DNA from 3 places in the Pradoshia sp. genome. Region 3 is predicted to be linked to each of the others. Evidence: predicted binding sites of a transcription regulator. Region 3 holds the regulator's gene; each other region holds the start of a gene.

What was found. The regulator LexA, encoded in region 3, represses DNA repair genes until DNA is damaged. The targets are predictions, from matches to a motif close to CGAACATATGTTCG.
Region 1: the regulator LexA is predicted to act here: its motif matches at 1,463-1,476, upstream of parE (DNA topoisomerase IV subunit B).
Region 2: the regulator LexA is predicted to act here: its motif matches at 1,542-1,555, upstream of recA (recombinase RecA).

Annotation. Positions count from the first base shown of each region.
Region 1 covers NZ_JBJEFJ010000105.1:1,763-5,051, forward strand. The annotation lists gene plsY (glycerol-3-phosphate 1-O-acyltransferase PlsY) at 1-563, opposite strand, end outside; gene ACI35L_RS09520 (CoA-binding protein) at 801-1,211, shown strand; gene parE (DNA topoisomerase IV subunit B) at 1,543-3,289, shown strand, end outside.
Region 2 covers NZ_JBJEFJ010000034.1:18,255-21,543, reverse strand. The annotation lists gene rny (ribonuclease Y) at 1-11, opposite strand, end outside; gene recA (recombinase RecA) at 388-1,440, opposite strand; gene ACI35L_RS03545 (competence/damage-inducible protein A) at 1,823-3,061, opposite strand; gene pgsA (CDP-diacylglycerol--glycerol-3-phosphate 3-phosphatidyltransferase) at 3,105-3,289, opposite strand, start outside.
Region 3 covers NZ_JBJEFJ010000191.1:2,691-5,979, forward strand. The annotation lists gene ACI35L_RS16440 (YneB family resolvase-like protein) at 1-468, opposite strand, end outside; gene yneA (cell division suppressor protein YneA) at 558-875, opposite strand; gene lexA (transcriptional repressor LexA) at 1,040-1,666, shown strand; gene ACI35L_RS16455 (nucleotidyltransferase domain-containing protein) at 1,812-2,522, opposite strand; gene ACI35L_RS16460 (GNAT family N-acetyltransferase) at 2,519-3,103, opposite strand.

The DNA of each region.
Region 1 (3,289 bases), on a different contig from region 3:
CGCTTAATATTTGCCCGATGGCGGTAAAAAATGAAAGCAGCTAAGCAGAAGATCAATAGTTGAAGAGATAAATCATTCGTAAACATAACATAAATAACAGCAACAATGGCAATAATCATCGAAGATAAAGAAACAATGCGCGTCAAATAGAGGGAAAGCAAGAAACAAACTAACAAAATTACGAATAAAGCAGGTTCATACCCTAGTATAATTCCTCCGGAGGTTGCAACGGCTTTTCCGCCTCTGAATCCCGCGAATACAGGATACATATGTCCAACTACAGCCAGTAGTCCGCATACAAGCGGCAAGGCAATCCAATCAGGCCAATTGGGTGTTTGCACCGTGAATATGTATGGAAGAAACGTTGCAGCTGTTCCTTTCAGAATATCCAGTAAGGTCACCACAAATCCTGCTTTTTTGCCCAGTGTCCTGAAAGTATTGGTTCCGCCAAGATTGCCGCTGCCATGTTCACGGATATCAGTGTTGTAAAACACCTTTCCGATAATGAGACCCGAAGGTATGGAACCTAGCAGATAGGCCAATAAAAGCATCAAGTATAACATCATCCAAACCCTTTCTAACCCATAGTGTCACTATATTTTAACACGATTGTCAAAAGGGGCATAGAAATTTAACAAATTAGCACATATATCCATTTCCGGCATGTTCGACTGTTCATTCTGTTGATTTTGATTCGTATATATCAAAAATGTTATGTGGAAGAGTCTATATTAAAGTGCCATCCGGGTATATAATAAGAATGAGTGTATGGAAGGCAAGAGAAGGTGGGAGGAAGAAAGATGATACAGAATCCTAGCAGGGACGAGATCGGAAACATCTTAAAAAACGCAAAGAAAATTGCGGTTGTAGGGCTTTCTGAGAACCCAGAGCGAACTTCTTATATGGTATCGAAAGCGATGCAGGACAGCGGCTATGAGATCATTCCTGTTAATCCGGCTGTCAAGGAAGTGTTAGGTGTCAAAGCGATTGGCTCCTTGAAGGAACTTGATGAGCATGTGGATATTGTGAATGTGTTTAGAAGGCCGGAATTTGTCATGGATTTAGCAAAGGATTTCCTGGATATTGATGCGGATGTATTCTGGACTCAGCTTGGTGTAGTGGATGAAGAAGCTTTTCAGCTGCTGCAAGAGAAGGGCCGGAAAGTAATCATGGACAGATGCATTAAAGTCGAACATGCTTTGACGAAATAAGTCGTTTTAGACTGGCCGCCTGGAAGCAAAGGCGGCTTTTGCGTGCCTGCAGAAAATCCTTTTGAAATGCAAAATTTTGATTTCAAATCCTGCTCATGTGTTACGATATGAAGAAGGGACGATAAATGAATCGCTTTGTTCTGAATGGTTCAGGATTCGGATCCGATTTCCGCGGTCAGGTCAATTGCTATTTGCGAAACGGCCAAGAATCTGTAAGAATAGAGCAATGAACGCACAATCCTATTTGAATGAGAACGTTTGTTCTTAATGATAAAAAAGTATATAATAGTTTTTGGAAAGTATAGAGAGGGGTACATAAGTGGCTAAGAATTTGAATCAATTTGATTATAATGAAGATGCCATCCAGGTACTCGAGGGATTAGAGGCTGTCCGGAAAAGACCGGGCATGTATATTGGCAGCACTGATACTCGAGGCTTGCATCATCTAGTCTATGAGATCGTAGATAATTCAGTCGATGAAGTACTAGCTGGGTACGGTGATGAAATTATCGTAAAGATTCATAAAGATAACAGTATTAGCGTGGTAGATAAAGGACGCGGTATGCCGACAGGGATGCATCGCTCCGGCAAACCAACACCAGAGGTCATTCTCACTGTTCTTCATGCCGGCGGTAAGTTCGGACAAGGCGGCTATAAGACGAGCGGCGGCTTGCATGGGGTTGGGGCTTCTGTCGTGAACGCGCTTTCTGAATGGCTTGTCGTCACCATCAAGCGCGACGGATTTATCTATGAGCAGCGCTTTGAGAATGGAGGAAGACCGGTAACGACGCTTGAGAAGATTGGGAAGACCAATCAAACCGGAACAACCATCCATTTCAAACCAGACCCATCCATTTTCTCCACTGTGGTCTTTAACCGTGAGACATTGAGCGAGCGCTTGCGCGAGTCTGCTTTCCTTCTAAAGGGATTGAAGATTGAGCTGCATGACCTGCGCTCAGATGAGAAGGATGTCTATCATTATGAGAATGGGATTGAGGCCTTTGTCAGCTATTTAAATGAGGAGAAGGATACTCTTCACCCGGTTGTCAGCTTTGAAGGGACCCAATCCGATATTGAGGTCGAGTTTTCCTTCCAATTCAATGATGGGTATTCCGAAAATATCCTATCCTTCGTCAATAATGTCCGGACAAAGGACGGCGGCACACATGAGGTAGGCATGAAAACGGCCATGACACGTGTGTTCAATGATTATGCACGGAAAGCCGGCTTATTGAAGGAAAAAGATAAGAATCTAGACGGTTCAGATATTCGGGAAGGTCTTGCAGGTGTCGTCTCTGTCCGTATTCCTGAGGAGCTTCTTCAATTCGAGGGACAGACAAAGAGCAAGCTTGGAACAAGCGATGCCCGCTCAGCAGTTGATTCGGTCATTTCTGATAAACTAGCTTATTATTTATTGGAGAACACCGATATTGCCACCCTGCTCGTTCGTAAGGCCATTAAAGCGGCACAGGCACGCGAAGCAGCGAGAAAAGCACGTGAGGATGCGAGAAGCGGAAAGAAACGCAAGAAATCAGAGGCGCTTCTCTCCGGTAAGCTTACTCCTGCGCAATCCCGTAATCCGCTGAAAAACGAATTATATCTAGTGGAGGGGGACTCAGCCGGAGGTTCCGCAAAACAGGGGAGAGATAGACGCTTCCAAGCGGTTCTGCCTCTGCGCGGAAAGGTTATCAATACGGAGAAGGCGAAGTTAGAGGATATCTTCAAGAATGAAGAAATCAATACAATTATTCACGCCATTGGCGGCGGAGTCGGTGCGGATTTCTCCATCGAGGACATCAACTATGACAAGATTGTCATCATGACAGATGCCGATACAGACGGTGCTCATATTCAGGTGCTGCTTCTGACGTTCTTCTATCGTTATATGAAGCCTTTAATCGAAAATGGCAAGATCTTCATTGCTCTTCCGCCGCTTTATAAGGTCAGCAAGGGCTCAGGCAAGAGAGAAGTCATTGAGTATGCCTGGGATGATGATGAACTTGACAGCACAATCAAGAAGGTTGGAAAAGGCTATATGCTCCAGCGTTATAAAGGTCTCGGCGAGATGAATGCCGATC
Region 2 (3,289 bases), on a different contig from region 3:
ATTGGATCCATCAATACACCTCCTCTTGCTATAATCTTTTTTAATCTCTTTTACTACATTTTCACTCTTGCTTGTACATCGCTTTTAAAATATACAGCATCATTAATATCACGCATGTCTTTTAAAAAGAAATTAATACATTTCTATTGTAAAGTTATGAAAATTTGTTGTCAAGAGCAAGTCAGAACGCGACTCAGGCTCATTTTCCGAAAATAAAGAAATTATATTCACTCAATCGTTTCTTTCCATGATATTTCCATCTTTTCAAATTTGTGAAAACAAAATTACGCTGATTCAATAAGACAGCTCTATTCTTGCACCCCTCTTAAATTACTGATGGTAAAAAAGAGGCGCCAAAAAATCGGCTGCCTCTTTCACAGTAATTCCTTATTCTGAAAGGTCGAAACCATCTAGTGCTTCATCATCTTCTCGAGATGCTTCAATAGCTGCATCAGTGTCTAAGCCATATTCTGCACGGATTTTTTGTGTAATCTCCGCACGGATATCTGGATTTTCCTTCAGGAATAGCTTGGCGTTCTCACGGCCTTGTCCAAGGCGTTCGTTATTATACGCATACCAAGAACCGCTCTTTTGAACGACATCCAGCTCTGAGCCAATATCAATGACTTCTCCTTCTCTTGAAATTCCTTCTCCATACATGATGTCAACTTCAGCCACACGGAATGGCGGCGCAACCTTGTTCTTGACAATCTTGATCTTCGTTCTGTTTCCGACGATATCATTGCCTTGTTTCAGCTGCTCAGCACGTCTTACTTCAAGTCGAATTGTAGAGTAGAATTTAAGCGCACGTCCGCCAGGAGTTGTTTCAGGGTTTCCGAACATAACTCCGACCTTCTCACGGATTTGGTTGATGAAGATGGCAATCGTATTAGATTTGTTGATTGCCCCTGATAATTTACGCAAAGCTTGAGACATTAAGCGCGCTTGCAAACCAACGTGAGCGTCACCCATCTCTCCTTCAATCTCTGCTTTTGGAACAAGAGCCGCAACGGAGTCAACAACGATAATATCAACTGCCCCGCTTCGTACTAAAGCTTCAGCAATCTCAAGCGCTTGTTCGCCTGTGTCTGGCTGTGAAAGCAATAATTCATCAATATTTACCCCAAGCTTTTGTGCATAAGCAGGGTCTAGTGCATGCTCAGCATCGATAAATGCTGCTTGTCCGCCTTGAGCCTGAACTTCAGCAATTGCATGCAAAGCAACTGTTGTCTTACCAGAACTCTCTGGTCCGTAGATTTCAATGATTCTTCCCCGCGGATATCCGCCGACACCAAGAGCCGCATCCAATGTTAAGGAACCACTTGGGATGGTCGATACCTTTCTGTCAGCTCTTTCTCCTAATTTCATGACTGAACCTTTACCAAATTGCTTCTCGATTTGTTTTAGCGCCATATCCAGCGCAGCTTGACGATCACTCACTATTTATTTCCTCCCCATATCTATATGAAAACAATTGCCTATAATCTTGTTAGAACATATCTATACTATACCTCATCCACGTCCATTTGCCAAGTAAAAACCGAACATTTATTCGCATAGTTTTCGTCCGGCAATATAGGCTGAAAAGGCGATATTCCCTATATATATTTGTCTTTTCCCAGCAAAAAATGAACTGAATGTTCATTTTACTTGATTAAGAAACAATAAGAAACATTGCAGCAGACAAAAAGAAAAGGAACTAAGAAGCATCTTCTAAGTCCCTTTTCACAATAGCTCTGTTATCTTACGGGTTGATTTTCGTTTCAGTCGGAGGCGATCCTAAGCTGCGCTCGGGGAGCCTTCATAATCAATCAATTCCTGCTTATTGTTTCAGCTCATGCACCAAGAAGTGACAGCCATATTTCACACTGCGTACCCGGTTTCCTTCACGCATTCCGCCAAGATTTAATTTCTTGGCGAAAGGCTTTCTGCCTGGCAGAGAGAGGCCTATATAGACAGTCCCAACCGGATTTCCTTCCAATTCATCCGGGCCTGCTACGCCAGTAAAACTGATGCCAACATCAGAGCCAAGCAGTTTTTTGATGTTTTCGGCCATCTCGATTGCACATGCCTCACTGACAACTCCATGCTCGTTAATGGTTGATTCTTTAATTTGAAGGAGTTTTTGCTTAGCTTCATTCGTATAGCAGACAATCCCGCCTTTCAAGATGAGACCCGCTCCAGGAATTCGTGTGAGCTCTTCCTGGAACATGCCTCCTGTCAGGCTTTCCGCTGCAGAGATTGTCCATTCACGTTCCTTCAATAAGGCGATGGCTTCTTTCATGAGCGTCGTATCATTATACCCATAGAAATATTGCCCTGTACGGCTGAGAATCTCCTCTTCCGCCTTTCTGATCAGCTCCTCAGCCCCCGCAGCTGTTTCATGCTTGGCCGTAATTCGAAGGGTAACCTCTCCATTCGCCGCCAAAGGGGCAATGGTCGGATTCGTTTGTGCATCAAGAAGATCCTCGATATCGGTTTCAAGCTGGGATTCCCCGATTCCGAAAAAGCGGAGAACTCTTGATTCGATCCGCTCCCTTCTTCCCATATCCTTCAAAAGAAATGGCTCTAAGTAATCTTTATACATCGGCTGCATTTCGCTTGGCGGCCCGGGAAGAAGCACATGAATAATATTCCCATGAGAAACGGCCATCCCAGGAGCCATACCGTGATTATTAGGCAGGATTTCAGAGCCCTCGATCACGAGAGCCTGCTTGCGGTTATTCTCCGTCATCGGGCGTCCGACCTTCGCGAAGTAATCTTCAATGTTCTCCATTGATTTATAATCTGTAATCAAGGTCTTCCCTATGTATTCAGCAACGGTTTCCTTCGTCAAATCATCCTTGGTCGGTCCGAGGCCTCCAGTGTATATAATCAGGTCAGCTCTCTGCTCCGCTGTCTCAATGGCTTGTCTCAATCGTTCTTGATTATCTCCTACCACTGTGTGGAAATAAACATTCACACCAATCTCTGCTAAGCCTTTGGAGATAAATTGCGCATTTGTATTGGCAATCTGGCCAAGCAGCAATTCTGAACCCACGCCTATAATCTCAGCATTCATTCCATACACCTTCCATTCAGCGAATTATATGGGAATGATACCCTTATTTTGAATTTGAAAACGCATGTTTATTCTTTGCAAAGTAGTCCCACCCAGACCAAATTGTAAAGAATAAAGCTACATAAAGGGCAAGGTCAGCAAACGGAAATGAAATCCATTCAAACGGCAGATTATGAAGCAGCAAAGCTGAGATGGCAATAATCTGTGTCCATGTTTTGATCTTGCCCA
Region 3 (3,289 bases):
ATTCGACAAATTCTTGGCAGGGTTGTAGCCATTCTCTATAGCCCGCTTCATCCCCCTGCGAATCTTGCTGTTTTGCAGCTTGCGCTGATATTCCTCAACAATGCTGATGATCTGCAGGAGCATGGCATCTGTTTCAGACACTTCAAGCTCACCGTTATGTGTCACGGTATATAGCTTAATGCCCTCCTTATAGATGCAGTGCATCAAGGCAATCTTCGCGTTCCCCCGGCCTAGCCGTGTTTCATCCTGAATAAGAAGCCCTTCTATTTCTTTATTGCGCATTTGCTCGAGCAGGACCAGGATTCCCTCCCGCTCCAAGTCATAGCCGCTCGCCTGCTCCTTTTCAATCGTGACGACCTCAAAGCCTTTCATTGCGGCAAGCTGGGTTAATTCCTGCTCCTGTCTATCAAGAGAGGTCTCCTGTGTGCTCTTTTCTGTACTGACCCTGCAGTAAATTCCAACCTTCATTTCTCTCACCATTCTCTATAATTTCTTCCTGAGATATGCATGGAAGGCCGGAACGAATGCCCCGGCCTTCACTAGTCTCATTATAGCGTTTATTCTTTATTTGAGTCTGCCAAATGCAGGATATCCGCATTCTTTTCAATCGGAAGGATGATCGTTTGGCCTTCTTTAATGTGGGTAGTTTGAAGTTCATTAGCCTCTCGAACCCATTTGACAAATTCCGTCGTAGACATATTCGCATCCTCGTACTGCTCTGCCATAGCCCATAACGTATCTCCGCTCTCAACCGTCACTTTCACATATTGATCATCGCTCTTTTCAAAATTCGTGACAGTCGCCAATAAAATTAAAAGAAAAAGTCCAACCGTAAAAATGATGGTATATGAGTAAGAAGACCAAACGTGTTTCATATGTAAAAATCCCTCCACAAAATAAGAATATATGTTCGCTTTTCGTAAATTCAGTATAAACCGAACAAATGTTTCATGTCAACAAGAAAAATCGAACTTATGTTTGTACTAGTGTTCCCCTCATGATATAATAACGACAAAGATCAGATAAAGAGGTGCGGGAGATGACAACAAAACTATCAAAGCGACAGCAAGATATTTTACTATACATTAAAGAAGAAGTTCGGACGAAGGGGTATCCGCCTTCCGTAAGGGAGATTGGGGAAGCAGTCGGACTTGCCTCAAGCTCAACCGTTCACGGACACTTAGCTCGGCTGGAAAGCAAGGGACTCATTCGACGTGACCCAACGAAACCGCGTGCCATTGAGATTCTTGATATGGATCCGCATGATCATATTCCAAAAGCAAACTCCGTTAGTGTTCCTCTTATTGGTAAGGTTACAGCAGGGCAGCCAATCACCGCGATCGAGAACATTGAGGAGTACTTCCCACTACCTGAGCATATGGCACCGGCAGATGAGAACGTGTTCATGCTTGAAATCATGGGAGACAGTATGATTGAAGCCGGCATCCTTGACGGTGACTATGTGATCGTCCGCCAGCAGCATACGGCCAACAACGGCGAGATTGTCGTCGCTATGACCGAGGATGACGAGGCAACCGTTAAACGTTTCTTCAAGGAAGAGAATCATTTCCGCTTACAGCCGGAGAACTCTATGCTAGACCCCATTATCCTTCAAAATGTCAGCATTTTAGGAAAAGTCATCGGCCTATACAGAAATATTCACTAATCAAGAGCCAGCCTATTAAACGGCTGGTTTTTTCCTTCAATTGCTAGATTCTTAGTAGACTATATGAATGTTTACTAGAGTTTATGCAGCATAACCGCACAAAAAAATGCTTGAGCGAGGCTCAAGCATTGTTCTTCTTCCTATTCTATTTTCCTAGTGAAAAACCCTCGAACAGCCTTCCGCCATACGGTTCAAGTATACTGGCTGCTGCCCTTTCAATCGGTTTCGTATCATCCGTTTTATAGAAATGATCAAAAGCTTCCATAAAACCATCCGCCAATTCTTTATCATACTGGGACAAAGAGCGAATCATCCATTTAGATGAGCCCGTCCATTGCCTATTTGTCCTAAGCACAAACTCGCTCAATCGTTCAGCCAGACTCCCAGCGATAAAGATGCGTTCCCCTCGATTTTGACTTCCTATTAAATCATCCAATAGATCTGTGATAAAATACCGCTTGTATGTAATCGTATCCTGTGTCCACACCTCTGGGCCATTCATTAGCAATGCCTTTGCCTCATCCTGAATCTTCTTCAACGCTCCCATATCCTTCAACACCGTTCCCTCAGCTATCATTCGCGGCAAGGAAGCCCTTCCGTCCCGGCAATCACGCTCGAAATAAATCTGATAAGAGGTCAAATTATGGACAAATACCTCAATGGGCCAGCCAAAATCGATGAACGACTCACGATAAGAGTCCTGGAGACAATCATCAAAAACGATGATATCCAAATCTGAAGTCTCTGTCACTCTCCCGCGAGCTGCGCTGCCGGACAGGATTGCTCCGTGACAATCCGGGAAATATTTCTCGATAATCCTCATAGAAGCGCTTAACGGGTCCAGTCGTTTATTCATTTCTTTCTCCCTCCGCCTCTAGCATCGTACTCCTCTCGCAAAATGGAATACAGCTTCAAGTCATGATGTTTTCCCTTAGCGAACAACCCTTTTCGAATAATGCCTTCATAGCTCATCCCAGCTTTCTGCATCACCCGCTCAGAGCCTGCATTTTCTGTAGAGCATCGAGCCTGGATACGCACTAAATCCATTTCCTCAAATCCAAACTCAATCACTTTTTTGGCTGCCTCTGTCGTGATGCCTTTTCCCCAGTAATCACGTGATAGGACATAGCCAATCTCCCCCACTCGGTTCCGAATGTCCCATGAGACGAAATCGATTGTCCCAATCAGCTTGCCGTTCTCTTTCCATTCCATTCCCCATGGAGCGAGTTCCTTATTCTCATATTTCCCTAAGGAAAACTCCATAAATTCTCGGGTATCTTTCAATGATTGATGCGTGTTCCACGTCACGTATTTCGTGACCTTAGGGTCAGAGCCATACTCAAACACATCTTGCGCGTCGTCCTTCGTCAGCTTTCTCAATAACAGCCGTTCCGTTTCTAAAGCAGGAAATGAACCGAACACATCCTCCACCTTCACTGCCCTCACCTCACCCTCTTTTCTCTCATTATAAAATATTTTTGAAAAAACCGGAAAAAGCAGCACCCCAAAAATTCATGGAATGCTGCTTTTTGTTTATCCCGCATTTACGGACCGTAAAACTCCCACTAACCTACAGGATCATCGAGATGCTTTCGTGGGAGGTCAACTGTCCATAAAAGCCCA